3 regions of the Streptomyces lacaronensis genome follow, and region 1 is predicted to be linked to each of the others. Evidence: predicted binding sites of a transcription regulator. Region 1 holds the regulator's gene; each other region holds the start of a gene.
What was found. The regulator HrcA, encoded in region 1, represses chaperone genes, less so after heat shock. The targets are predictions, from matches to a motif close to TTNGCACTCNGNNNNNCNGAGTGCNAA.
Positions count from the first base shown of each region.

Region 2: the regulator HrcA is predicted to act here: its motif matches at 1,876-1,902, upstream of ACMTAK_RS20675 (FmdB family zinc ribbon protein).
Region 3: the regulator HrcA is predicted to act here: its motif matches at 6,775-6,801, upstream of groES (co-chaperone GroES).

Region 1 covers NZ_JBLHDK010000003.1:7,718,728-7,728,078, reverse strand. Annotated here, with positions in the region: gene ACMTAK_RS33020 (carbohydrate kinase family protein) at 1-476, opposite strand, end outside; gene ACMTAK_RS33015 (ribonuclease Z) at 620-1,540, opposite strand; gene ACMTAK_RS33010 (histidine triad nucleotide-binding protein) at 1,544-1,903, opposite strand; gene ACMTAK_RS33005 (hypothetical protein) at 1,981-2,646, opposite strand; gene ACMTAK_RS33000 (16S rRNA (uracil(1498)-N(3))-methyltransferase) at 2,857-3,600, opposite strand; gene ACMTAK_RS32995 (nitronate monooxygenase) at 3,597-4,688, opposite strand; gene dnaJ (molecular chaperone DnaJ) at 4,890-6,023, opposite strand; gene hrcA (heat-inducible transcriptional repressor HrcA) at 6,024-7,040, opposite strand; gene ACMTAK_RS32980 (MBL fold metallo-hydrolase) at 7,205-7,927, shown strand; gene ACMTAK_RS32975 (DUF3097 domain-containing protein) at 8,301-9,119, shown strand; gene hemW (radical SAM family heme chaperone HemW) at 9,251-9,351, opposite strand, start outside.
Region 2 covers NZ_JBLHDK010000003.1:4,877,080-4,886,430, forward strand. Annotated here, with positions in the region: gene ACMTAK_RS20665 (penicillin acylase family protein) at 1-38, opposite strand, end outside; gene ACMTAK_RS20670 (potassium/proton antiporter) at 291-1,778, shown strand; gene ACMTAK_RS20675 (FmdB family zinc ribbon protein) at 1,913-2,269, shown strand; gene ACMTAK_RS20680 (S-methyl-5'-thioadenosine phosphorylase) at 2,369-3,214, shown strand; gene ACMTAK_RS20685 (RcpC/CpaB family pilus assembly protein) at 3,364-4,035, shown strand; gene mscL (large conductance mechanosensitive channel protein MscL) at 4,168-4,635, shown strand; gene ACMTAK_RS20695 (hypothetical protein) at 4,643-4,831, opposite strand; gene ACMTAK_RS20700 (AMP-binding protein) at 4,835-5,377, opposite strand; gene ACMTAK_RS20705 (P1 family peptidase) at 5,580-6,722, shown strand; gene ACMTAK_RS20710 (pyridine nucleotide-disulfide oxidoreductase) at 6,828-7,856, shown strand; gene ACMTAK_RS20715 (PTS fructose transporter subunit IIABC) at 7,864-9,351, opposite strand, start outside.
Region 3 covers NZ_JBLHDK010000003.1:5,159,984-5,169,334, forward strand. Annotated here, with positions in the region: gene ACMTAK_RS21910 (sigma-70 family RNA polymerase sigma factor) at 1-205, opposite strand, end outside; gene ACMTAK_RS21915 (response regulator transcription factor) at 496-1,107, opposite strand; gene ACMTAK_RS21920 (WhiB family transcriptional regulator) at 1,516-1,830, shown strand; gene ACMTAK_RS21925 (LysR family transcriptional regulator) at 1,951-2,871, opposite strand; gene ACMTAK_RS21930 (MOSC domain-containing protein) at 2,952-3,638, shown strand; gene ACMTAK_RS21935 (SDR family NAD(P)-dependent oxidoreductase) at 3,736-4,509, shown strand; gene groL (chaperonin GroEL) at 4,598-6,223, opposite strand; gene groES (co-chaperone GroES) at 6,318-6,626, opposite strand; gene ACMTAK_RS21950 (polysaccharide deacetylase family protein) at 6,869-7,975, opposite strand; gene ACMTAK_RS21955 (class I SAM-dependent methyltransferase) at 8,053-9,255, shown strand.

The DNA of each region.
Region 1 (9,351 bases):
GCGCGGGCCGGGGGCGGGCAGCTGGGCGCGGGCTCCTCGGGCGGCGGGGCCTCATGGCCGTGGGAGACCATGGTCCGCTCGCCCTCGTAGGCCATGGAGACGGTCACCGGGGAGTGCCAGCCGGGGATCGTGCGGGACAGCGAGAGGTCGATGCCCTCGCCGTGGTCCAGGGCGTCCCGGCAGTAGTCCCCGTAGTGGTCGTCGCCGAAGGCGGCGGCGAGCGAGGTGCGCAGGCCGAGCCGGGCCAGGGCGGTGGCCATATTGGCGACGCCGCCGGGGCTCGACCCCATGCCGCGGGCCCAGGACTCGGTGCCGCGGACCGGGGCGCTGTCAAGACCGGTGAAGATGATGTCCAGGAAGACCGTGCCGGTGAGATAGACGTCGCAGTCCGCGTCGCCGGGGCGGCGCACGTCCGCGAGCGGGTCGAGCAGGTGGTAGCCCGCCGCCGTGAGCTTGTCGCCGCCGTGTGTCGTCACCGCGCTCTCCCAGGTCTTGCCGGTCCGCCTCCGCCGTCGGATACGGGTGCGGCCAGTGTGCACGATGGCACCGACAACGGGCCGGGGTCCGGCCCACCGTCACCCTGGCGGTCATCGGTCCCGGCGGCCCCGGCGGAGCGCCCTCAGCGCCGTTTGGGCAGCGCCACGGTCATGAGGTCCTGGGCGACCGTGAGCTCCCCGTCGAACCCCGCGTCCCGCGCCTGGCGCTCGAATTCGGAGGGGTCGCCGTAGCGCTGCGAGAAGTGCGTCAGCACCAGGTGCCGAACCCCCGCCCCGGCGGCGAGCCGGGCGGCCTGCCCGGCGGTCAGATGCCCGTACTCGACGGCCAGGGCCTCCTCCTCGTCCAGGAAGGTCGACTCGATGACCAGCAGATCGCACCCCTGCGCCAGGGCGTCGGCGCCGTCGCACATCCGGGTGTCCATGATGAACGCGAAGCGCTGACCCCGGCGCACCTCGCTGACCTCCTCGAGCGCCACCGTGCGCCCCTCGACCTCCAGCACCCGGTCCCGCTGGAGCCGGCCGATCTCCGGGCCACGGACGCCGAGCGCGGCGAGCCGCTCGGGCAGCATCCTGCGGCCGTCCGGTTCGATGAGCCGGTAGCCGTAGGACTCGACGGGGTGCGAGAGCCGGGCGGCCTCCAGCGTGTACGCGGGGGTGCGGGCCAGCACCGCGCCGTCACCGGCGACCGGCTCCTCGGTCAGCGCGACCGTCTCGCGGTAGGCGGTCGCGTAGCGCAGCCGCTCGAAGAACCGCTGTCCGCTCGCCGGGTAGTGGGCGGTCACCCGGTGCGGCACCCGGTCGAGGTTGATCCGCTGGATCACCCCGGCCAGGCCCAGGGAGTGGTCCCCGTGGAAGTGGGTGACGCAGATCCGGTCGATGTCATGGGCGGCGACCCCGGCCCTCACCATCTGGCGCTGAGTACCCTCGCCGGGGTCGAACAGCAGGCCCTCGCCGTCCCAGCGCAGCAGATAGCCGTTGTGGTTGCGGTGCCGGGTCGGCACCTGGCTGGCGGTGCCGAGGACGATCAGTTCCCGCGCGGACAAGGGTTATCCGGGGGGCCAGTTGAGCCCGCGGCCGCCCAGGACGTGGGCATGCGCGTGGAAGACGGTCTGACCGGCGCCGGAGCCGGTGTTGAACACCACGCGGTAGCCCGTCTCGTCGAGCTTCTCATCCGCGGCGACCGCGCCCGCCTCGCGCAGCACATCCGCGGTGGCCTGCGGGTCGGCCGCCGCGAGGGAGGCGGCGTCCGGGTGGTGCGCCTTGGGGATCACCAGGACGTGGGTGGGCGCCTGGGGGTTTATGTCGCGGAAGGCGACGGTGGTGTCCGTCTCGCGGACCACGGTGGCCGGCACCTCCCCCGACACAATCTTGCAGAACAGGCAGTCGGCCTGGGGTTCTCCCGCCACCGGTGGCTCCTCACGGATCGTCGGCACGTACGGTCCGGATGGTACCGGGAGGGCCTGCCGACGGAAGCGATCGCGGCCTATTCGCTCCGGCCACCGCCCCCGGTGTCGCCCTTACCGTCGTCACCGGCACCGTCATCGGCACCGACCTGACCGGCGCCGCCCTCGGTGGACGGGTGCTCCCAAGGGTGGCTGCGGGTCGGCTCGGGAGCCTCCGTGGTCCGGTGCTCCCAGGGAGGACGGCGGGTCGGCTCAGGGGCCTCGGTCGTCCGGTGCTCCCAAGGGTGGCTGCGGGTCGGCTCGGGAGCCTCCGTGGTCCGGTGCTCCCAGGGGGGACTGCGGGTCGGCCGGGGGCTCTCGGTGTCCCGGCCACCGCCCTGGCACTCCCCGATCACATTCGCCTCGAAGACCTTCCGGCCGTCCACCTGGCCGGTCAAGTCGCCCCGGACGCAGTGGTCCTCCCGGACGTAGGTGACCCGGCCCCTGACCCTGACGTCCTTGTCGTTGTCGGTCCTGCCGTGGCAGTCCACCCGTGCGTCGGTCTCCCCGGCCCGGGTCCCCCCGGCCCGCTCGCTCTGCGAGGGCGAAGCGGCACCCGCCGTACGGCCGTGCCTGAATTCGGCGTTGCAGCTCATCCAGCGGACGCCGACACCACCCCGCTCCAGCGCCTCGGTCGCGACCTGGTCCGTGGTGATCGCGACCGTCACGGAGCTGATGCCGCCGCCGGTCGGCTCGCATGCCGTCACCGCGGCCGCCGCCGCGCCGACCGCCGCGACGGCGAAGAGCGTCCGTCCCCGTCCTGTCCGCCGTGCCCGTCTCGCCTGCCGTGTCCGTCGTGCCTGCCTTGCCTGGCTCCATACCCCCATAGGGGGTAGGTTCCCATCGGCCGACGCGAACCGGAAGGCCGTCCTCGGCCAGGTGCCGGCGTACCCGGCGAGGGGTCCCGGACGGGCCCCTCACCCCCAGCGGCCGGTGCGGCCGAGCAGCAGCGCGGCGGCCGCCGTTCCCGCCGTGGAGGTGCGCAGCACGCTCGGGCCCAGCCGGTACGGCCGCGCGCCCGCCTCGGCGAAGGCCGCCAACTCCTCGGGGGACACGCCCCCTTCGGGCCCGACGACCAGCACGATCTCGCCACTCGCGGGCAGTTGGGCCGTCGCGAGCGGTTCCCCGCCCTCCTCGTGGAGCACGGCGGCGAACTGGGCTTCGGCGAGAAACCGGGCAACCTGCCGGGTCGTCATCGCGTCCGTCACCTCGGGGAAGGTCAGCCGACGCGACTGCTTGCCCGCCTCGCGCGCGGTCGACCGCCACTTGCCGAGCGCCTTGAGGCCGCGCTCGCCCTTCCACTGGGTGATGCAGCGGGCGGCCGACCACGGCACGACGGCGTCCACGCCGGTCTCCGTCATGGTCTCCACCGCCAGCTCGCCCCGGTCGCCCTTGGGCAGCGCCTGGACGACGGTGATCCTCGGATCCGGGGCGGTCTCCCGGCGCACCTCGTCCACCGCGACCTCGAGCCTGTCCTTGCCCTCGACGGCCGCCACGGTGCCCTGGACGCCCGTACCGTGACCGTCCGTCAGCACCACCGGCTCACCGACGCGCAGCCGCCTTACGGACACCGCGTGGCGCCCCTCCGGGCCCTCCAGCCGGACCCGGGCCCCCGCGGCCGCCCCCGCCAGGGAATCGGCCACGAACACCGGGGCGGTCACGACACCGCACCCCGCTGGGGCTGAAGGCCCAACGCGGCCCGCGCCGCGTCGAGTTCCACCGCGAGCGTCTCCACCAGCCGCGCGGCGGGCAGCTCACGCGCCAGCCGGTGGCCCTGCCCGGCCCACAGCGCCATCCCCTGGGGGTCTCCCGCCTTCGCGGCCGCCTTACGGAGGCCCGAGGTCATGTGGTGCAGCTGGGGGTAGGCGGCGGGGGCGTACGGGCCGTGCTCACGCAGGAAGCGGTTGACCAGGCCCCGGGCCGGGCGCCCGGAGAAGGCGCGGGTCAGCTCGGTGCGGCCGAACAGCGGATCCGTCATCGCCTGCTTGTGCAGGGCGTTCGCCCCGGACTCGGGGCACACCAGGAACGCGGTCCCCAGCTGGGCCGCGACCGCGCCTGCGGCCAGCGCCGCGGCGATCTGCGAACCGCGCATGATCCCGCCCGCCGCGATGATCGGGATCTGGACGTACTCACGGACCAGCGTGATCAGCGACAGCAGCCCGAGCCCGACGCCCATCCCGTCCGCGGCCGGGTCATTGCTGTACGTGCCCTGGTGACCGCCTGCCTCCACGCCCTGCACGCAGACGGCGTCGGCGCCCGCCCACTGGGCGGTCTGCGCCTCGACGGGCGAGGTCACGGTCACGACCGTACGGGTGCCGACCTTGGCGAGGGCGTCGAGGACGGCTCGGGTCGGGCAGCCGAAGGTGAACGAGACGACCGGGACCGGGTTGTCGAGGAGCACGGCCAGCTTGGCGTCGTACGCGTCGTCCGAGCCCGACTCCGGGTCGCCCAGCGGGGTCTCGTACCAGGCCGCCTCGCCCACGAGCCGCTCACCGTAGGCCGCGACGGCGGCCGGGTCCGGGTTGGGCGGCTGCGGCATGAACAGATTGATGCCGAAGGGCCGGTCGGTCAGCCCCCGCAGCTGTTTGATCTCCTCATACATCGCCTCCGGCGTCTTGTAGCCGGCGGCGAGGAAACCGAGGCCACCGGCCTCGGAGACGGTGGCGGCAAGCTGCGGGCAGGAGGCTCCACCCGCCATCGGCGCCTGCACGATGGGGTACCGGTAAAGATCGGTCAGCGCGGAGGACATGGCCACATCGTGTCATGCCCTCCGCACCGGCTCACCACCGGATCACGGCGCCGCGGAGATCAGCGGCGCCGCGCGGGCCGTCTCCCGGCCCGAAGCGCCTACCGCCCGTTGAACGCGTCCTTCAACCGCGAGAACAGCCCTTGCTGCCCCGGCTTGCCGCACTCCCCCGGGGGGCAACCCCCGCACCCCCGGCCGAAGCGCCTACCGCCCGTTGAACGCATCCTTCAACCGCGAGAACAGCCCTTGCTGCCCCGGCTTGAACTCGCCGGTCGGGCGCTCCTCGCCGCGCAGCTTGGACAGCCGCCGCAGCAGCTCCTCCTGCTCCGGGTCGAGCTTGGTCGGGGTGGTCACCTCGACGTGCACGATCAGGTCGCCCCGGCCGCCGCCCCGCAGATGGGTGACGCCGCGCTGGTGCAGCGGGACCGACTGGCCGGACTGGGTGCCGGGCCGGATGTCGACCTCCTCCAGGCCGTCCAGCGTCTCCAGCGGCACCTTGGTGCCGAGGGCCGCCGCGGTCATCGGGATCGTCACCGTGCAGTGCATGTCGTCGCCGCGCCGCTGGAAGACGGGGTGCGGCACCTCGTGGATCTCCACGTACAGGTCGCCCGCCGGGCCGCCGCCCGGACCGACCTCGCCCTCGCCGGCCAGCTGGATCCTGGTGCCGTTGTCCACACCGGCGGGGATCTTCACCGTAAGGGTGCGCCGCGAGCGGATCCGGCCGTCGCCCGCGCACTCCGGGCACGGGGTCGGCACCACGGTGCCGAAGCCCTGGCACTGGGGGCACGGCCGCGAGGTCATGACCTGGCCCAGGAAGGACCGCGTCACCTGGGAGACCTCACCGCGGCCACGGCACATGTCACAGGTCTGCGCCGAGGTGCCCGGCGCCGCGCCCTCGCCGCTGCACGTCGTGCAGACGACCGCGGTGTCGACCTGGATGTCCTTGGTGGTCCCGAACGCGGCCTCGCTGAGCTCCACGTCCAGCCGGATCATCGCGTCCTGACCGCGCCGGGTCCTGGAACGCGGACCGCGCTGCGAGGCGGTGCCGAAGAACGCGTCCATGATGTCGGAGAAGTTGCCGAAACCCGCGCCGAAGCCGCCGGCGCCACCGCCGCCCGGCCCGGCGTTCGGGTCCCCGCCCAGGTCGTAGACCTGCTTCTTCTGCGGGTCCGACAAGACCTCATAAGCGGCGTTGATCTCCTTGAACCGCTCCTGGGTCTTCGGATCCGGGTTCACGTCCGGATGCAGCTCGCGGGCGAGCCGCCGGAATGCCTTCTTGATCTGGTCCTGCGAGGCATCACGAGGCACGCCCAGGACTGCGTAGTAGTCCGTCGCCACTTACGACTCCGCCAGGATCTGTCCGACGTAACGTGCCACTGCGCGTACCGCTCCCATCGTTCCGGGGTAATCCATGCGGGTCGGTCCGACCACGCCGAGTTTGGCGACCGCCTCGTCGCCGGAACCGTAGCCGACCGCGACGACCGAGGTGGCGGTGAGCCCCTCGTGAGCATTCTCATGCCCGATCCGCACGGTCATACCCGAGTCCTTGGCCTCGCCCAGCAGCTTGAGGAGGACGACCTGCTCCTCGAGTGCCTCCAGAACGGGCCGGATCGTCAGGGGGAAATCATGCACGAAACGCGTGAGGTTCGCGGTGCCGCCGATCATCAGCCGCTCCTCGGTCTCCTCCACGAGCGTCTCGAGCAAGGTCGCCAGTACGGTCGAGACGGTCCCCCGGTCCTCCTGTTCGAAGGACTCCGGAAGATCCTGCACCAACTGCGGCACATCCGCGAAACGCCGCCCCACGACCCGGCTGTTGAGCCGGGCGCGCAGATCGGCGAGCGAACCCTCGGTGACCGGGGTGGGGCAGTCGACCATGCGCTGCTCCACCCGGCCGGTGTCGGTGATCAGCACCAGCATCACCCGGGCCGGGGCCAGCGGGAGCAGCTCCACATGGCGCACCGTCGAACGGGTCAGCGACGGATACTGCACCACCGCCACCTGCCGGGTCAGCTGCGCCAGCAGCCGGACCGTGCGCCCCACCACGTCGTCGAGGTCGACCGCACCGTCCAGGAAGTTCTGGATGGCCCGCCGCTCCGGGCTGGACAGCGGCTTGACTCCGGCCAGCTTGTCCACGAAGAGGCGATAGCCCTTGTCCGTGGGGATCCGCCCGGCGCTCGTATGCGGCTGGGCGATGAAACCCTCGTCCTCCAGAGCGGCCATGTCGTTACGCACCGTGGCCGGGGAGACGCCCAGCCGGTGCCGTTCGGTGAGTGCCTTGGAACCGACCGGCTCCTCCGTCCCCACATAGTCCTGGACAATGGCACGCAGCACCTCGAGTCTGCGTTCGCTGAGCACCCCGCGCACCTCCAGTCCAGCGGTCTCATCAGGTCGTCCGCCTGGCACTCACCGGGCACGAGTGCCAGAACCCCTCCGCCAGTGTACGGCGGGGGGCGGTGGCATGGGCAAGAGCCGCCGCTGGCAGCAACTCTCCCCCATCCCCGTTGAGCTAGCGTCGCGGTATGGAGACGTGTTGGGAAGAGGCGGGCTGGGAGCGGCTCGCGCCCGGTGTGGCCCGCCGTCGGCTGCCGGAGTGGGACGAGACGGTCGGCGTGGTCGTCGGACGGACCGACATCCTCGTCGTGGACACCGGCGCGACCCTGCGCGCCGGGGCCGAGCTGCGTTCCGGGATCACCCGGCTGACCGGCCGCCGCCCCACCCGGATCGCGCTCACCCATCCGCACTTCGACCACGTCCTGGGCTCGGCCGCCTTCGCGGGCTGCGAGGTCTACGGGGCCACGGGACTGGACGAGCTGCTGCGCCGTGAGCGGGAGACACTGCGCGAGGACGCGATCCGCCACGGAGTGGACCGGGACGCCGCCACCGAGGCCGTGGACCATCTGGCCTCCCCGCACCACCTGGTCTGCGGGGAGCTCACCCTCGACCTCGGCGACCGTACGGTGCTGCTGGCCAATGTGGGGCCCGGTCACACCGCCCACGACCTGGCCGTCCTGGTGCCCGGCCGGCCCGAGGTGGTCTTCTGCGGTGATCTGGTGGAGGAGTCCGGCACGCCCCAGGCCGGGCCCGACGCGATCCCCGGCCACTGGCCCGCCGCGCTCGACCGGCTGCTCGCCCTCGGCGGCGCGGACGCGCGGTACGTCCCGGGGCACGGCTCCGTCGTGGACGCCGCGTTCGTACGGGCCCAACGCGACGAACTGGCCGCCCGCTTCGGCGTGTCCGGCTAGCCGCACTCTAGTCGTTCGCCTAGGGGTGTCCGCCGCTGGGAGGGGGCGGGGAGGGAACAGCCCGCCGCGGGCGTCACGATCCGCCGGACACCCCTGGCAGTTCACCTAGGGTCCTTCTGACGGATCTCCGTGGAGGAAGGAGCGGCGTCTCTCCGTGGAGGAAGGAGCGGCGTCAGGGGGCACCTCCCAGCGGTAGCTGGGGGAGCGTGCTCTCGGCGTGCCGCGCGGAAGCCCTCGTAGCGGAGCTACTTGGGTTTTCGCGCGGTGGGGCGAGAGGGCGTGCCGGGCGTCGCGACGCCGCGGAGATCCGTCAGAAGGGCCCTAGTTGTGCGGCTGCGGGAGCGGGTGGCCGTCGCGCGCTATCGTCATCCGGATGCGACAGTACGACCCGGACCTGACCCCGCCCTGGAAGCGGCAGCGGCCCGCCCCCGAGGTCCCCGCCGAACCGGACCTCGTCGTGGAGGAGATCACCACCGGATTCTGTGGTGCCGTGATCCGCTGCGAGAAGACCGCTCAGGGTCCGACGGTCACTCTGGAGGACCGCTTCGGCAAACATCGCGTCTTCCCCATGGAGCCGCGCGGTTTTCTGCTCGAGGGGCGTGTCGTCACCCTCGTACGCCCGCGCGCGGCCGCCCCCAGCGCGCCCCAGCGCACGGCCTCGGGGTCGATCGCCGTGCCGGGAGCCCGTGCGAGGGTCGCCCGCGCGGGGCGCATCTACGTCGAGGGGCGCCATGACGCGGAGCTGGTCGAGCGGGTCTGGGGCGACGATCTGCGCATCGAGGGCGTCGTCGTGGAGTACCTGGAGGGCGTCGACGACCTGCCCGCCATCGTCGACGACTTCGCCCCCGGCCCGGACGCCCGGCTCGGCGTCCTCGTCGACCATCTGGTGACAGGCTCCAAGGAGTCCCGTATCGCCGCACAGGTCACCGGGGAGCATGTGCTGGTCCTCGGCCACCCCTACATCGACATCTGGGAGGCCGTGAAGCCGTCCGCCCTCTCCATCCCGGCCTGGCCGACGGTGCCGCACGGCCAGGACTGGAAGAAGGGCGTCTGCCGGGCCCTGGGCTGGCCGGAGAACACCGGGGCCGCATGGCAGCGGATCCTGTCCTCGGTCCACTCCTACAAGGACCTCCAGCCGGAGCTCCTGGGGCGGGTGGAGGAATTGATCGATCACGTCACCGCGGGGCGGTGACCCGCCCGCGGCCTCTCGTTGACACAAATGGTGCGCCGGCCGCTTCGCTCCGCCACCGCGAAGGTGCTCCCTCGATCAACTCGTCGACACGCCCGGCAGGTCGTGGTCCCCGCGTCAGCGGGGATGCCCGGTCAGTCCACCAGGTCGCGCACCACCGCGTCCGCCAGCAGCCGCCCCCGGAGCGTGAGCACGGCCTGCCCGCGCCCGTACGGCTCCGGTTCCAGCAGACCGT
Region 2 (9,351 bases), 2.8 Mb from region 1:
TTCTTTTTGGGAGAAGAGCCGGTTGTGTTGGCGGGCATCGCTGTCCTTCGAGGGGCAGGGTGAACCTGGAGTGCTGGAGCAACCATAGGCGCAGCGCTGTCGCCGCCCCTACGCGGAGTCATGACTGACGCCCTGCACCGGCCACCGCCCGGGCTCCTACACCTCGGTGAAGCCTTCTCGTGGGAGGCTCGCGTCAAGATCCCGTAAAATGTTAGGTAAGGCAATGAAGTTCCGGTCGGTGGGGACCCCTTCGCAGCGTTCCCTCCGCTCCCGCGAGAAAGGGTCGGCCCCTGACTGTCCACCACCTCAATGAGCTGCTGTTGATCTGCTCCCTCGTCCTGCTCTTCGCGGTGGCGGCCGTAAGGGTGTCATCGCGCAGTGGACTGCCCACGCTGCTGATCTATCTCGGGATCGGTGTCGCCATCGGCACGGACGGGATCGGCGTCACCTTCAACGACGCCGAGCTGACGCAGATCCTCGGCTACGCCGCGCTGGTCGTCATCCTGGCCGAAGGCGGTCTGGGCACGAAGTGGGGCGAGATCAAGCCCGCCCTGCCGGCGGCCGCCGTCCTGTCCACCGTGGGCGTCGCGGTGAGCGTGGGGATCACCGCGGCGGCGGGGCACTACGTGGTGGGACTGGACTGGCGGCAGGCGCTGATCATCGGCGCGGTGGTGTCCTCCACGGACGCGGCGGCGGTCTTCTCGGTACTGCGCACGGTGCCGCTGCCCAAGCGGCTCACCGGCGTCCTGGAGGCCGAGTCGGGCTTCAACGACGCCCCTGTGGTGATCCTGGTGGTCGCCTTCTCCAGCCAGGGCCCCATGGAGTCCTGGTACTCACTGATCGGCACGATCGCCCTGGAACTGGCGATCGGCGCGGTGATCGGCATCGCGGTCGGCTGGCTGGGCGCCTACGGCCTGCGGCATGTGGCGCTGCCCGCCTCGGGTCTGTACCCGATCGCGGTGATCGCCATCGCGGTGACCGCCTACGCGGAGGGTTCGCTGGCGCACGGGTCCGGCTTCCTCGCCGTCTACCTCGCCTCGCTCATCATGGGCAACGCACGGCTGCCGCACTGGCCGGCGACGCGCGGCTTCGCCGAGGGGCTGGGCTGGCTCGCCCAGATCGGGATGTTCGTCCTGCTGGGGCTGCTGGTCACCCCGCATGAACTGGGCGATGACATCCTGCCCGCCCTCGTGGTGGGGCTGGTGCTGACCGTGGTGGCCCGTCCGGTGTCGGTCCTGGTCAGCACGGCGCCGTTCCGGCTGCCCTGGCGGGAGAAGGCACTGCTGTCCTGGGCCGGACTGCGCGGGGCGGTGCCGATCGTGCTGGCGACCATTCCGATGGTCAGCGATGTGCCCGACAGCCGCCGGATCTTCAACATCGTCTTCGTGCTGGTGATCGTCTACACCCTGGTCCAGGGGCCGACGCTGCCCTGGCTCGCCCCCCGGCTGCGGCTCGAGGAACCCGAACCGGCCGACCTGGGCATCGAGTCGGCGCCACTGGAGCGGCTGCGCGGCCATCTGCTGTCGGTGTCGATCCCCCAGTCGTCCAAGATGCACGGCGTCGAGGTCGGCGAGCTACGGCTGCCCCCGGGGGCCGCGGTCACCCTGGTGGTCCGGGACGAGACCAGCTTCGTACCGCTGCCCTCCACGGTGCTGCGGCGCGGCGACGAGCTGCTGGTGGTGGCCACGGACCCGGTGCGCGACGCGGCTGAGCGGCGGCTGCGGGCGGTTGGCCGGGGCGGCAAACTGGCGGGCTGGCTGGGCACGGGAGCGGGTTGAGAGGGCCCGCCGGAGGCCGCCTCGGGCGGTGTGTTCGATCACCGTATGTCTCGTCCCAGTGGACTGACGGGCGGGAATACTGCACTATGGAGCGTCGTTAGCACTCATCGAGTGAGAGTGCCAGGAGGAAGAACGTGCCGACCTACCAGTACCAGTGCACCGAGTGCGGCGAGGGCCTCGAGGCGGTGCAGAAGTTCAGCGACGACGCGCTCACCGAGTGCCCCAACTGCACGGGACGCCTGAAGAAGGTGTTCTCGGCGGTCGGCATCGTGTTCAAGGGCTCCGGCTTCTACCGGAACGACAGCCGCTCCTCCTCAAGCGGCGCGAGCGGCGGCTCCAGCAAGCCGGCGGCGAAGAGCGACAGCTCCGACTCGTCGTCCCCTTCGTCCTCTTCCTCGTCCTCGGACTCGTCTTCCTCGTCCTCGACGTCCTCGTCGTCGACCTCATCCTCGTCGTCTTCGTCGCCCTCGACGTCGAGCTCGGCCGCCTGATCCGGCCGCCTGGTTCTTCGGCTTCAACGACACCCCGCCGCCTCCCCCGGGAGACGGCGGGGTGTCGTTCGCGTGGGCGCGGGTGGCTAGGGTGATCACATGGTCGAGACCAGCAGGCAAGCAGACATAGGGGTCATCGGGGGATCGGGGTTCTACACGTTCCTCGACGACGTGACCGAGATCACCGTGGAGACTCCCTATGGGGCGCCGAGCGACTCGCTCGTCCTCGGCGACATCGAGGGGCGACAGGTCGCCTTCCTCCCGCGGCACGGCCGCAAGCACCATCTGCCGCCGCACCGCATCAACTACCGCGCCAATCTCTGGGCCCTGCGCTCGCTCGGGGTGCGACAGGTCTTCGGCCCGTGCGCGGTCGGCGGACTGCAGCCGGAGTACGGACCCGGCACTCTGCTCGTCCCGGACCAGCTGGTGGACCGCACGAAGGGGCGTACACAGACCTATTTCGACGGCGAGCAGCTGACGGACGGCCGGATCCCGAATGTGGTGCACACCACATTCGCCGACCCGTACTGCCCGGTGGGCCGGAGGGCGGCCGTGGACGCGGCGCGCGGACGCGGCTGGGAGCCGGTGGACGGCGGGACGATGTGCGTGATCGAGGGACCGCGCTTCTCCACCCGCGCAGAATCGCGCTGGCATGCGGCGCAGGGCTGGTCGGTGGTCGGCATGACGGGCCACCCGGAGGCGGTGCTCGCCCGTGAACTGGGCCTCTGCTACACCTCGTTGACGCTGGTCACCGATCTGGACGCGGGAGTTGAGACCGGCGAGGGCGTCACCCACACCGAGGTGCTGAAGGTCTTCGGGGAGAACGTGGGCCGACTGCGCGAGGTGCTCTTCGACGCGGTGGGCAGGCTCCCGGAGACCTCCGGCCGGGACTGCCTGTGCACCCACGCCCACGACGGCTGGGACCTGGGGATCGAGCTTCCGTAGGCGCGGCGCGGGAGCGGGTGTCGCTCGCGCGGGTGGCCGAGCTTTCCACAGGCCGGTGGCCGTCCACAGGCCCGAGCGGGATCGGGCGGGGACGGGCATGGTGAGGGAGCCAGAAGCACCCGGACCCTCACGGCAGGCGGTGATGTGCCATGTCCCATCCGTCCCCCACCCTCGCGTTACCCCGCTCCGCTCCCCCGGCCCGCGCGGTGCCCCGCTTCGATCCGGTGCGCACCGGACGCACCGGCGGATTCGGGCTGCGGCGGTCCGTGCGGCGACGCCGCCGTGCGATGGCGGCCGGGCTGGCGCTGACAGCCGCCGCACTCGCGGCCGCCGCACCGTCCGGCCGGGGGCACACGGACGCGGTGTCCTCCCGGGCGCCCGCGCCCGCGGGTGAGGAACGGCGGGGCGGCCCGCGCCCCGCGATGGTCTCGGCGCCGGTCCGGATCGCCGACGCGGCGGCGGTAGGGCTGCTGCACCCCGGCGACCGGGTGGATGTGCTGGCCACACCGCTTCCGGACGCCGCACGGACCCGGTCGTCCGGAACGGCGGCCCGGGTGGTCGCGCGTGGGGTCCGGGTGGCCGATGTGCCGGGGGCGCGGAGCGCCCGCGCGACGGACGGCCGAGCCGACGGCGGCGCACCGGGGCCCGATCCGGACGCGGATGCGAGCGGCGACGGGGCACTGGACGGCGGCGGGGCGCTCGACGGCGCGGCGATCGGCGGCGGGGCGCTGGTGGTGCTGACGGTGTCGCGAGCGGACGCCACCGTGCTGGCCGGGGCCGCTGCCGACTCCCGACTGGCGGTGACGCTATGCCGCTGCTGACTCCACCGGCTCCCCTGATGCCCCTCTCACCTGCGGGTGTAGGTTGCGGAACCGTCCGCTCAAGCACCGACGCGGCGAAAGAGAGGCAGTGGGTTGAGCCAGGAGAAGGTGACCGAGGAGAAGAAGAGCGTCATGGAAGGGTTCAAAGCCTTCCTGATGCGCGGCAATGTGATCGATCTGGCCGTCGCGGTCGTCATCGGAGCCGCCTTCACCGCCGTCGTGAACTCGATAGTGAAGGGCCTCATCAACCCCATAGTCGGAGCCTTCGGCACGAAGGACCTCGAGAAGTACCGCTCCTGTCTCAAGGCGCCCTGCGAGACCAACGCCACGGGCGATATCGTCCACGGCATCCCGATCCTCTGGGGAAGCGTGCTCTCCGCCGTGCTGACCTTCCTGATCACCGCGGCGGTGGTGTACTTCCTGATGGTGCTGCCGATGTCGCGCTATCTGGCGCGGAAGGCCGCCAAGGAGGCGAAGGCGGAGGAGGAGCAGGCCGTCGCGGACGCCGAGGAGATCATTCTGCTGCGCGAGATCCGCGACGAGCTGGTGGCACAGCGCGCCACCGCCCGCGACGGTGGCGGCAGCGGCTCCAGCGCCTAGGAACCCGTCAGAGGTGGTGGGGCGGCTTCTCGTCGAGGAACCGGGCCAGATCAGCGGCATCGTCGGCACTGTCGCCGCCGGGAACCCGCTCGCCCCACCCGTGGTCCGTATCGTCCGATGACCGCTGCGCGAAGGGATCGTCGAAGATCAGCGCGGCGGCCGGATCGCGCGGTCCAGGGGCGGGGGCGGTGCTCATGCCTCAAGAGTACGGCCCGGGCAGCGGCTCGGTGTACCGGCCGAGCTCGTCGTGCCACCACAGGTCACGCCCGGGCCTCCAGGACACCGGGCAGGCCAGCCGGTGGACCACCAGGACGGACCGCACCTCGGGACAGCCGGCCAGCGCCCGGTCGACATGCCGCTTGAGCGGCTGTATCTCCCCGCCGTGCTGCCCGGCGTCCGCGGTGATGACGACCTTGGCGCCGACCTCCCTGATCCGGTCGCGCAACTCATGGGGGCGCAGCCCCACGGGGAGGCTGGCGCGGACGACGTCGAGCCGGCCGCAGGCGAGCGTGGCGATCACGGACTCGGGCACCAGCGGCAGATGGACCGCCACCCGGTCCCCGGCGCTGACGCCGAGCCGGGTGAGCGCGGCGGCGGCCCGGGCCGCCTGGTCGAGCAGCTCGGCATGGGTGAGCTCCTCGGTGCAGTCCGGCTCGCTGATCCAGCGGAGGGCTACCCGGGCGGCCCGCCGAGGGTCGGCGGCCGGTGTCGGGAGCTCCTCCGTCCGAGACGTACGGGGCACGGCGGTCTTCTTTCGGACGGGGGCGAACGGCATACAGCTCAGATTGCTGCCACGCCATCAACGTCTGATGAACGCCCTCTATATGAGAGGCCCTCATCCCGTCCGGTGCGCTTCGGCGGTGATCGCGGAAGGGCGGATACGGGGGTGGTTCGCGCCTCGCCACTCGACCATGCCACGCCTTCCCGTGCTACGCATAGCTTCCATGGATGCCGAGCGGACAAACCCCGAATCAGTTCCCACCGGTCCGGCCGACGGCCTGACGGATATCCGCGGACTGCGGGTGGGGCATGCCCAGCGGTCCGGCGGCCGCCGGCTCACCGGGACGACCGTGGTGCTGGCCCCCGAGGGCGGTGCGGTCGCCGCCGTCGATGTGCGCGGCGGTGGGCCGGGCACCCGGGAGACCGATGCCCTCGATCCGCGCAATCTGGTCCAGCGCGTCGACGCCGTCGTACTGACCGGCGGCAGCGCCTTCGGACTCGACAGCGCCTCGGGGGTGGCCTCCTGGCTGGAGGACCACGGTCGGGGCTTCCGGGTCGGCCCCGATCCGGCGCAGGTCGTTCCGGTGGTCCCGACCGCCGCCCTCTTCGACCTGGGCCGGGGCGGCGACTGGCGGGCGCGCCCGGACGCCGCGCTGGGGCGCGAGGCGATCGAGGCGGCGGCCGGTTCGGAAACGGGGGCTCCGGTCGCGCAGGGCAATGTGGGGGCCGGCACGGGCGCGGTGGCCGGTGGGCTCAAGGGCGGCACCGGTTCGGCCTCCACGGTGCTGCCGTCCGGCGTCACGGTGGCCGCGCTGGTGGTGGTCAACGCCGCGGGATCGGTCGTCGATCCCGGTACGGGTGCGCTGTACGGGGAGCACTACAGGTCGTCGGAGGAGGGCGGGCCGCACCGGCCCGGTGCGGCCGTGCACGTGGAGGCGATGCGTCGGCTCGCCGCCGCGCGGGCCGAGTCGGAGCGGCGGCAGGCCGCGTCGGTGCGGCCTCCGCTGAACACCACGCTGGCCGTGGTCGCCACCGACGCCGTGCTCACCCGGGCCCAGGCGCAGAAGCTCGCGGGCACGGCGCACGACGGGCTGGCGCGGGCCATCCGGCCGGTACATCTGCTCTCCGACGGTGACACGGTCTTCGCCCTGGCCACCTGCGGGCGCCCGCTGATACCGGAGGGCGACCCCGAGGACGCCGGCGATCCGGCGTTCGGGGTGCACCGGGAGAGCGGTGCGCTGAACGAGATCCTGGCCGCCGGGGCGGATGTGCTGACCCGGGCGGTGGTCAAGGCGGTGCTCGCGGCCGAGACCGTGGACGGCCCGGGCGGTGTCTTCCCCGCGTACCGCGATCTCTACGGCCTCTGATCCGCGAGGGCCGGAGGAAGGAAGCGTCCGGCCGGAAATCCGCGAGGGCCGGAGGCCCGGCCGGGAGAAGCGGGCCGGAGGCGATAAAGAGAAGGGGGGCTTCGGATGGATGCGGATCTGCTGATCGTCGGCGGTGGCCCGGCGGGCTGCGCCGCCGCCGTGATGGCGGCGAGCGTGGGAATGGGCTCGGTGCTGATCGAGTCGAGCGGCGCCCTGTGCGGGGCGTTGCGGCGCATCCCGGTGGTGCGCAATGTCCTCACCGTCACCAACGGCCCGGATCTGGCGGCGGCGATCGAGGCCGACCTGGCTCAGTGCGATCTGTGCCGGGTGGAGCTGGGCCGCCGCGCCACGCTGATCGAGGCCTTCGACGACCGCATCGAGGTCACGGTCGAGCCGGTGGAGTCCGCGGAGCCGGTGGAAACCGCGGAGGCCGCGGGGTCCGATCGGGCTCCTGGCTCGCGGCTGACCGCTCCGTATGCGGTCGTCGCCACGGGGGTCGGGCCGCTGGGCCCCGAGGGAGCGGGATGGCTCGGGGCCGCGGCGGGCCGGGCGCTGCCGCAGCTGTGGGAGGCGCGACCGGACACGATCGACGACCGGACGGTGCTGGTCCTGGGGGCGGACCGGCCCCTGGGTACCGTCGCGCGGGCTCATCCGGAGCTCAGGGCCCGCTTTGTGGTGGCCTATCCGCCCGAGGACGCCTACAAGGCCGAGGAGATCCGGCGGGACCCCCGGGTGGAGCTGGTGGCCGTGCGGCGGCTGGAGTTGGGGCCCGGGTCCGCGTCGGCACCGGTCTCCGCCTCGGCACCGGTCACCGCCCAGGTCGAGACGGTGGGGGGCGAGCGGCGGACGCTCACGGCCGATCTCGCCTTCCTCAACCTGGGCAGCGCCCCGGCGCCCCCGGCCGGGGCCGTGGCCACCGACCGGTCCGGGTACTGCCCTCCCGGGAGCCAGCATCCCCGGGTCTTCACCGCCGGTGATCTGCGGTCGGTCCGCTTCCAGCGGATCGCGACCGCCATGGGGTCGGGTGGCGAGGCCGCACTCGGCGCCTACTACGCCTCGCGCGGTCTGCCCACCGAGACCGGCGCCCCGCCCACGGACGTGGGCGGGGCGCCGGGCCCGACAGGGGGTGGCTGAGATGCGGTCAGACCGCCACCGCCACCTTCGACTCGTCCTCGGTGGTGCCGCCCGTGGCAGCACCGCCGCCCGTCTGGCCGGTGGCCCCCGGCTCCGCCGTCTTCCGCAGCCCCTTGAGGAAGACCACCAGACCGGTCGAGACCACCGTGCCCGCCACGATGGCCAGCAGGTAGAGGAACGGCTGGCCGATCAGCGGGACCACGAAGATGCCGCCGTGCGGGGCGCGCAGCGTGCAGTCGAACGCCATCGACAGCGCACCGGTGACGGCACCGCCCACCATCGAGGAGGGGATCACTCGCAGCGGATCCGCCGCGGCGAACGGAATGGCGCCCTCACTGATGAAGGAGGCACCCAGCACCCAGGCGGCCTTGCCGTTCTCCCGCTCGGTCTTGGTGAACAGCCGTCCGCGCACGGTGGTCGCGAGGGCCATCGCCAAGGGCGGGACCATACCGGCGGCCATCACAGCGGCCATGATCTTGAGGCTTCCGGTGGAGGGGTCCGACACGGCGATACCGCCGGTCGCGAAGGCGTAGGCCACCTTGTTGACCGGGCCGCCCAGGTCGAAGCACATCATCAGGCCGAGGAGGACACCGAGGCCGATGGCGTTGGCGCCGGAGAGGCCGTTGAGCCAGTCGGTCATCGCCTCCTGCGCGGAGGCGATGGGCTTGCCGATCACCACGAACATCAGGACACCGACGATCGCGGAGGAGACCAGCGGGATCACCACCACCGGCATGATGCCGCGCAGCGACGCCGGGACCTTGAACCGCTGGATGGCCATGACGACCGCGCCCGCGATCAGACCCGCGACCAGACCGCCGAGGAATCCGGCCTTGATGGTGGTCGCGATGTAGCCGCCCACGAAGCCGGGGACCAGACCGGGCCGGTCGGCCATGCCGTAGGCGATATAGCCCGCAAGGACCGGCACCAGGAAGGTGAACGCCGCACTGCCGATCTGGAAGAGCAGCGCCGCCCAGCTGCTGGTCTCGGTCCAGACGAAGTGGTCCGCCACGGACTTGGCACTCGCGATCTCGTAGCCGCCGATCGCGAAGGCGAGCGCGATCAGCAGACCGCCCGCCGCGACGAACGGGACCATGTAACTGACGCCCGTCATCAGCCACTTGCGCAGCCGGGTGCCGAAGCGGTCACCGGCGGCACCGTCCGCGTCCATCGGCGCCGAGCCCTCCGCCGCGCCGTCGGCCGGTGCGGCGATCTCGCCCCGCGCGGCCTTCCCGCGCGCCTCGGCGATGAGCTCGGCGGGACGGTTGATGGCCGCCTTCACCCCGACGTCCACGGTCGGCTTGCCCGCGAAGCGGGCCTTCTCCCGCACCTCCACATCGTGCGCGAAGACCACCGCGTCGGCGGCGGCGATGGTGGCGGCGGGGAGCTTGTCGAATCCGGCCGAGCCCTGGGTCTCGACCACCAGCGCGACCCCGGCCTCGCGAGCGGCGTTCTCCAGCGACTCGGCGGCCATATAGGTGTGGGCGATGCCGGT
Region 3 (9,351 bases), 2.6 Mb from region 1:
GGTCGTCCACGAAGTGGCGGGCATCACCCGGAAGTCGGGACAGCCTCGTACGGCAGTAACGCAGGGCCAGCGGGTGAACCAGGGCCAGCAGATCGTGGGTGGCCTGCTCGTCCCCCTCGACCGCGCGCCCGACGAGGGAGCCGATCGCCCCCGTGCCCCCGGGAGCTCCCTTGGGGGCTCCTGGGCTCTCGTCGTCGCGCGGCATCCATCCATGGTGCCTCGGGCCCGGGGGCTCCGTGGCATCGCGTCCGTAGTTGTGCGCTGAAGCGTTATGAGCAGGTGCGCCGGCTGTCGTCACGTCCTGCGCTCTCCCCTCACGCCCGACCGACTCGTCCCCGAGGAACTCCACACCTTCAAGGATGCGGCATAGCGCGGGGAACTGATACAGGCCACCACCACAGCGCTCGCCGCGCACGCTTTCGCCCCGCCCGCCAACCGACGGGCGGGGACCGTAGCGCCCCCGCTGCGCAGCACGTCAGAACGGTCGTGGCCGGATCAGCGGACCAGACCCCAGCGGAACCCGAGGGCCACCGCATGTGCCCGGTCGGACGCGCCGAGCTTCTTGAACAACCGGCGTGCGTGCGTCTTGACCGTGTCCTCGGACAGGAACAGCTCGCGGCCGATCTCCGCGTTGGACCGGCCGTGGCTCATACCCTCGAGGACCTGGATCTCCCGCGCGGTGAGCGTGGGCGCGGCGCCCATCTCGGCCGAGCGCAGCCGGCGCGGGGCCAGCCGCCAGGTGGGGTCGGCGAGCGCCTGGGTCACGGTGGCGCGCAGTTCGGCGCGCGAGGCGTCCTTGTGCAGATAGCCACGGGCACCGGCCGCCACGGCCAGCGCCACTCCGTCCAGGTCCTCGGCGACCGTGAGCATGATGATCCGGGCGCCGGGGTCGGCGGAGAGCAGCCGCCGCACGGTCTCGACCCCGCCGAGACCGGGCATCCGTACGTCCATCAGAATCAGATCCGAGCGGTCGGCACCCCAGCGGCGGAGGACTTCCTCGCCGTTGGCCGCCGTCGTCACACGCTCGACGCCGGGCACGGTCGCCACCGCGCGGCGCAGCGCCTCTCGGGCAAGCGGGGAGTCGTCGCAGACGAGGACGGATGTCATGGCCGCCCTCCGCAGCTGATGCGCGTCACCTTGAGCCTCCAGGCTGGTACATATCGTCACCTGAGCGATTGACAGCCCCGGATGTCTGTCCGAGAGCTTTACCCATCAACCGCCTCCGCACTCTCAACGACGGTCACCCGAAAGAGTTACGGGGTTCGGCGGCCACCTTCGGCACTCTACGTGAGGGCTTGGACACGGAGCAGCTTCGTCGCGCCGGTCGCGTCCCTCGCGCCTCCCCCATAGGGCAGCCCCCGAGGCAGTCCCTTCGGTGGCATTTGGCGACCTTGCTTCCAATTTGGTGGTCTGTGTGGCTAGATTCGCAATGAGTCATATTTACATCTACTTACACCCCAGGTGTACGACCCAGGACACAGCGTCCGCAGCCGATCGCTTCGAGGAGATAAGGCAATGGCAGATTTCTCCCGTCTTCCCGGCCCGAATGCCGACCTGTGGGACTGGCAGCTCCTGGCCGCGTGTCGCGGGGTCGACAGCTCGCTCTTCTTCCACCCGGAGGGGGAGCGCGGCGCTGCCCGCAGCGCACGCGAGATGTCGGCGAAAGAGGTGTGCATGCGCTGCCCGGTACGGGCGCAGTGCGCGGCCCACGCCCTTGCCGTACGCGAGCCCTACGGAGTGTGGGGCGGGCTGACCGAGGACGAGCGCGAGGAGCTCATGGGGCGGGCGCGGCATCGCGCGGTCGCCGGCACGGGGGCTCCGGGATCCTGATCGCGGCTTGATCACGGTCAGCTGAAGAAACGTTCCTCCTGTCACCACCCGGCCTGTCACCACCCGGCCTGTCACCACCCGGCGCATGCGCGGACGGCCCGCGGGGAGTGCGCGCGCCGCTCATCTGCGGGCGGCCCGCTCCAACCGGTCCAGCGTCGCCGCCACCGCCGGGACGCGGGCGAGGTCGGGCAGGGTCAGCGCCACCACTTCCCGGCGCACCGCCGGTTCCACCTCCAGCGTCGTGGCGCCCTTGGTCCGCACCGACTCCAGCGCCAGCTCGGGCAGCACGGCGACCCCCAGCCCGGCCCCGACCAGGCCGACGACCGTCGGATAGTCGTCCGTCGCGAAGTCGATGCGCGGGGTGAAGCCCTCGGACTCGCACACCTCCACCAGATGCCCCCGGCAGCGCGGGCAGCCCGCGATCCACGGCTCCCCGGCCAGCTCGGCGATGCCCACCGCCCCGGCGCCCGCCAGCTTGTGCCCCTCCGGCACCACGCCCACCAGCCGATCGCTCAGCAGCGGCCGCAGGACCAGGTCGTCCCACTCGCCGCCGCCTCCCGAAGCCGCCTCCGCCGCCGCGCTCACCTGCGGATACCGGAAGGCCAGCGCGATTTCGCAGTCGCCCGAGCGCAGCATCTCCACCGAACCCGGCGGCTCGGCCTCCACGAGCGAGACCCGCGTCCCGGGATGCGCCGCGCGCATCTCGGCGAGGGCCATGGGCACCAGGGTCGAGCTGCCGCTGGGGAAGGACACCAGCCGCACCCGGCCCGAGCGCAGCCCGGCGATCGCCGCGACCTCCTCCTCGGCGGCGGTCAGCCCGGCCAGGATCCCGCCGGCGTGCCGCACCAGCGCCCGGCCCGCCTCGGTCAGCCGCATCTCGCGTCCGCTGCGGATCAGCAGCGGGGTGCCCGCGGCGCCCTCCAGGGCCTTCATCTGCTGGCTGACGGCGGGCTGGGTGCAGCCGAGCTCACGGGCGGCGGCGGAGAAGGAGCCGGTGGCGGCCACCGCGCGCAGCACCCTGAGATGGCGGGCCTCGATCATGCCTTGAGCATAAGGGACCCTTGGGTACGGGCCGGGATATTACGTCGACGGTTTGACCCCCGCTGTCCTACGGTGCGGTCATGCCGCATACTCCACACCCCTCAGCCGTCCTCACCGTGAACATCGGCCGCGCGATGCCGAGCGCCCACACCGACTGCCCCGCCGGCACCGGAATCGACAAGCGTCCCGTCGACCGACCGGTACGGGTCGCGGCCCCCGGGCCGAAGGGCCGGGCCGGAAGCGGTCTGGCCGGTGACTCGGTCTGCGACCTCCGCCACCATGGCGGCGACGACCAGGCCGTCTACGCCTACGCCCGGGAGGACCTCGACGTCTGGGAGCGGGAGCTGGGCCGCGAGCTGGTCAACGGCGCCTTCGGCGAGAACCTCACCACCAGCGGTATCGACGTCAACGGCGCCCTCGTCGGCGAGCGCTGGCGGGTGGGGAGCGAACTGCTGCTGGAGGTGACCTCACCGCGGATCCCGTGCCGTACGTTCGCCGGGTGGCTGGGCGAGCGGGGGTGGCTCAAGCGGTTCACCCAGGCCGCCGTCCCGGGTGCCTATCTGCGGGTGATCGAGCCCGGCGAGATCCGCTCGGGCGACCCCGTCGAGATCGTGCACCGGCCCGACCACGAGGTGACGGTCGCGTTCCTCTTCCGCGCCGAGACCACGGAGCGGGAGCTGCTGCCGAGGGTACTGGCGGCCGGTGACGCGCTGCATCCGGAGGCGCGGAAGACCGCCCTGAAGTACCGGTCCACGCAGGCGATCTGACGGAAGTGGACTGACGGAAGCGCTCATTCCGGCGCAGATCGCCCGTGGCGCCGCTCGGCGGTCCGCCGGGGCCCGCCGTGGCCGATAACGTGCGCGTATGACGACTGCATTGATTACCGGAACCACCGCGGGCATCGGCGCCGCCTTCGCGGGCCGGCTCGCCGCCGACGGGCACAATCTGGTGCTCGTCGCACGCGATGAGAAGCGGCTGCGGGAGCAGGCCGCGGATCTGCACGACCGGCACGGCGTGGAGGCGGACGTGCTGGTGGCGGACCTCTCCGAGGATGACGGGATCGCTGCGGTCGAGGCCCGGCTGAAGGACCGTACCCACCCGGTCGATCTGCTCGTCAACAACGCCGGTTTCGGCAACCGCGCCCGCTATCTGGAGGTGCCGATCGCCGATGAGCTGCGGATGCTGAAGCTGCACTGCGAGGCGGTGCTGCGGCTGACCAGCGCGGGGGCCGGGACGATGCGGGACCGCGGACGCGGCGGGGTGATCAATGTGGCGTCGGTCGCGGCCTTCTTCCCGCGCGGGACGTACGGGGCGAGCAAGGCGTGGGTCGTGCAGTTCACGCAGGGCGCGGCGAAGGACCTGGCCAGCTCGGGGGTGCGGCTGATGGCGCTGTGCCCTGGGTTCGTCCGTACGGAGTTCCACGCGCGGGCGGGGATCAAACACGACAGCGTGCCGAGCTGGATGTGGCTGGACCCGGACCGGCTGGTCACGGCGGCGCTGAAGGATTTCGCCCGGGGCAAGTCGCTGTCCATCCCGGACCCGCGCTACAAGGCGATGTCGAGCCTGGCGAAGCTGGCCCCGCGCTCGGCCCTCTCCTCCATCTCCTCCAAGGTCGGCCGCCCCCCGGCGAAGGGGTAGCCGCCCGGCGGAACCGGAACACGCGAAGGCGCGGCCGCCCAGCCGGGCGGCCGCGCCTTCGCGCTGCTTGTGGCAGAACGCCGGAGCGTCAGTGCGCGTGACCGTGGCCGTGGCCCGCGGCCTCGGCCTCTTCCTCGGCCGGCTTCTCGACCACCAGGGTCTCGGTGGTGAGCAGCAGCGAGGCGATCGACGCCGCGTTCTCCAGCGCGGAGCGGGTGACCTTGACCGGGTCGATGACGCCGGCCTTCACCAGGTCGCCGTACTCCTCGGTGGCCGCGTTGTAGCCGTGGCCCTTCTCGAGCTCGGCGACCTTCGAGGTGATCACGTAGCCCTCGAGACCGGCGTTCTCGGCGATCCAGCGCAGCGGCTCGACCGCGGCGCGGCGGACCACGGCGACACCGGTGGCCTCGTCGCCCTCCAGGCCCAGGCTGTTCTCCAGCACCTTCGCGGCGTGGACCAGCGCGGAGCCACCACCGGAGACGATGCCCTCCTCGACCGCGGCGCGGGTCGCGGAGATGGCGTCCTCCAGGCGGTGCTTCTTCTCCTTGAGCTCGACCTCGGTGGCCGCGCCCACGCGGATCACGCACACGCCGCCGGCCAGCTTCGCGAGCCGCTCCTGGAGCTTCTCGCGGTCCCAGTCGGAGTCCGTGGACTCGATCTCGGCCTTGATCTGGGCGACGCGGCCGGAGACCTCGTCCGCCTTGCCGCCACCGTCGACGATCGTGGTGTCGTCCTTGGTGACGGTCACGCGGCGGGCGGTGCCCAGCACGTCCAGGCCGACCTGGTCGAGCTTGAGGCCGACCTCCTCGGCGATGACGGTGCCGCCCGTAAGGGTGGCGATGTCGCCGAGCATGGCCTTACGGCGGTCACCGAAGCCCGGGGCCTTCACCGCGACGGCGTTGAAGGTGCCGCGGATCTTGTTGACGACGAGGGTGGAGAGGGCCTCGCCCTCCACGTCCTCGGCGATGATCAGCAGCGGCTTGCTGGCGTTGGCCTGGATGATCTTCTCCAGGAGCGGCAGCAGGTCCTGGATGGAGGAGATCTTGCCCTGGTGGATCAGGATGTACGGGTCGTCGAGGACGGCCTCCATCCGCTCCTGGTCGGTGACCATGTACGGCGAGAGGTAGCCCTTGTCGAAGGCCATGCCCTCGGTGAAGTCGAGCTCCAGACCGAAGGTGTTGGACTCCTCGACGGTGATGACACCGTCCTTGCCGACCTTGTCCATCGCCTCGGCGATCAGCTCGCCGACCTGCTTGTCCTGCGCGGACAGCCCGGCCACGGCGGCGATGTCGGACTTCTCGTCGATCGGGCGGGCGGTGGCCAGCAGGTCTTCCGAGACGGCCTTGACCGCCGCGTCGATGCCCTTCTTCAGGGCGGCCGGGGAGGCACCGGCGGCCACGTTCTTCAGGCCCTCGCGGACGAGCGCCTGGGCCAGCACGGTGGCGGTGGTGGTGCCGTCACCCGCGATGTCGTTGGTCTTGGTCGCCACCTCCTTGACGAGCTGAGCGCCAAGGTTCTCGTACGGGTCCTCGACCTCGACCTCACGGGCGATCGTGACACCGTCGTTGGTGATGGTGGGGGCACCGAACTTCTTGTCGATGACGACATTGCGGCCACGGGGGCCGATGGTCACCTTGACGGTGTCCGCGAGCTTGTTGACGCCGCGCTCGAGGGCGCGACGGGCGTCCTCGTCGAACTTCAGGATCTTCGCCATGAGTTGCGTATGTCCTCTCAAACAAGCCGTGCCCCGACCCCGGTTTCAGATGACACGGGCACCGGGACACGGCTCATAGGCAAAACTTCGGTGATTACTTCTCGACGATCGCGAGAACGTCGCGAGCCGAGAGGACGAGGTACTCCTCGCCGCTGTACTTCACCTCGGTACCGCCGTACTTGCTGTAGAGCACGACGTCACCGACGGAGACGTCGAGCGGAAGGCGCTTGCCGTCCTCGAAGCGGCCCGGGCCCACGGCCAGGACGACGCCCTCCTGGGGCTTTTCCTTGGCGGTGTCCGGAATGACCAGGCCCGAAGCCGTGGTCTGCTCGGCGTCGAGCGGCTGGACCACAATGCGGTCCTCGAGCGGCTTGATGGCAACCTTGGAGCTGGTGGTCGTCACGATCCGACCTCCCCCTTCGGAGATCTCACGGGGTCAACTGTCTGAGGTGGCGACCAGGTGGATCCGTCGTCGCGGGTGCCGGACCTGCCCGTCGCTGTATCCCTGGCACTCATCGGTCCCGAGTGCCAGCCTCGACATTATGACGCGGTTAGCACTCAGTCAACTAGAGTGCCAAGCGACGTGGCGGCGGCTTCCGGGGCAGCACTCCGGGCGGCACTCCCGAGCCGTTCCCCGGAGGGCCCTCATACGTAGTCCTCCAGCCGCCCGATCGTGAAGCCCTGGGCCTGGATCGCCCGCACCAGCCCCGTGACCATGTCGGTCATCGACTGGCCCTCGAGCTGCTCCGGCCCCCGGAAGTGCGCGAGCACGATGTCCCCCGGCAGCAGATGGTCGCCGGAGCGGTAGGCCAGCCCGTGGGTCTCCATCTCGGCGCGCCACAGCACCACCGTCCGCACCCCGCAGAAGGCCGCCGCCCGCAGGGTCGTGTCGTCGTACTCCCCGAAAGGGGGACGGAAGAGCTTCGGCTGTTGACCGAAGCGGTGCCACAGGATGTCGCGCTGGCCGCAGATCTCCCGCACCTGGTCGTCATAGGCCATACCGGCCAGGCTGGGATGGGTCAGGGTGTGGTTCTCCATGGGGTTGCCGAGCCGGCGCAGCTGGTCGAAGTAGTCGTAGTGGTTCCCGATCACGTCGTCGGTCAGGAACCCGGTGAACGGCAGCCCGAGCTCGCGGGCCTGCTCCACGAAGCGCGGGTCCTTCTCGATCCCGTCGTCGATCGTCACGAAGACCACCCGCTGGTCGGTCGGCACCCGCCGCACGATCGGCGGCAGCCCCCACTGCTGCGGTCCGGACCGTCCGAGCGCGGGCTTGACGTCGGGCGGGGCCGGGGGCCGCGCCAGCGGCCGGTCCAGCCCCCAGCGGCGGTAGGCGTCGGACGCGCCCGCCGGGGCCGAGCCGGGCGGCCCGGCGGCCGGGGCGGACGCCCGGGTGCCACCGGAGGGCGACGCGTCCCGGGCCCGGCCGTACGCGGCCCCTCCGTCGCCCCTCTCGCCCTCTTCGTACCCCTCGTACCCCTCGTACCCCTCGTCTCCCTCTCCCCCCTCGCCCCCTTCGTACCCCGGCCCGGACGACGCCGGTGGCCACTGCTCCGGCTCCCGTCCGGCGGGCGGCTGCGACGCCGCCGGGGGCGGGTCGTCCAGCCGTGCGGCGAGGGAGGCCGGTGGCATGGGAGCGCCGTGGCGGGAGCCGGTGTGCGGCTCGGGGGCGGCGGCGAGGGATCCGCAGGCCGTGAGCACGGCCGCCGCGCCGACGAGAACCAGACAGCGAGGAAAACCAGTCTTGATCATCATCACATAAGTGATCTTCGGTCCGAGGGGGCGCATATGCGCGCCGTGCGCGGGCGAATGCGCTCGCGGGAGCGGGGAGAATGGGCCATGTGGACGTTGACGCCTTCGATGCACTGCTCGGCGACGAGGGGCAGGCGCTGCTCTCCGCGCTCCGCGACTACGACCCGGCGAAGGAGCTCGCCACCGCGACGCGGCTGCGCCGCGACCATCCCCCGGCGCTGGTCTCGGCGGCCCTGACCCAGGCCGCGCTGCGGCAGCGGGCGGTGGCCAAATTCGGCCCCGAGGACGCGCACCGCATGTACTTCACGCCGAACGGTGTCGAGCAGTCCACCCGCACCTCCGTGGCCGCGTACCGCGCCTCCCGCTTCGCGGAGTTCGGCGTCCGCCGCATGGCCGATCTGTGCTGCGGCATCGGCGGCGACGCGATCGCGCTCGCCCGCGCCGGGATCTCCGTGCTCGCCGTCGATCGCGACCCGCTGACCTGCGCCGTCACCCGCGCCAACGCCGAGGCGCTCGGCCTGGCCGATCTCATCGAGGTCCGCTGCGCCGATGTCACCGAGGTCGACACCCGGGACTTCGACGCGGTCTTCGTCGACCCGGCCCGGCGCGGCGGTCGCGGCCGCGTCTTCGACCCCGAGGCGTACTCCCCGCCCCTCTCCTGGGCCATCGAGGCCGCCCGCACCACGCCGCGCGCCGCGCTCAAGATCGCCCCCGGTGTGCCGCACGAGGCGGTCCCCGAGGACGCGGAGGCCGAGTGGATCTCGGACCACGGCCATGTGAAGGAGGCCGTCCTGTGGTTCGGCACCGCCCGCCCCGGGCTGCGCCGCGCCACGCTGCTGCCGAGCGGCCACTCCCTCATCGGCACCCCGCTCCTCCCCGACCCCGAGCCCGGCCCGGTCGGCCGCTGGCTCTACGAACCGGACGGCGCCGTCATCCGCGCCCATCTCGTGGCCGATGTCGCGGCCCGCGTCGGCGGCCGTCTGATCGACCCGACGATCGCCTACATCACGACGGACGAGCTGCGCCCGACGCCGTTCGCCACCGCGTACGAGATCACGGATGTGCTGCCGTTCAACCTGAAGAAGCTCAAGGCGCTGCTGCGGGAGCGGGGGGTCGGCATCGCGACCATCAAGAAGCGCGGTTCGGCGGTCGAGCCGGAGCAGCTGCGCAAGAAGCTGCGGCTCGAGGGTGGGAACGCCTGCACGATCGTGCTGACGCGGTCGGCGGGCTCTCCCACGATGCTGCTGGGCCACCCGGCCCAGGCCCCGTCCGACGGACCGTAACGCCTGCGGCGGGCTGTCCCCTCCCCGCCCCTTCCCGAAACCGGGGCTCCGCCCCAGACCCCGGGCGGAGGAAGCGACGCGGGGCGCCTCAAGCGG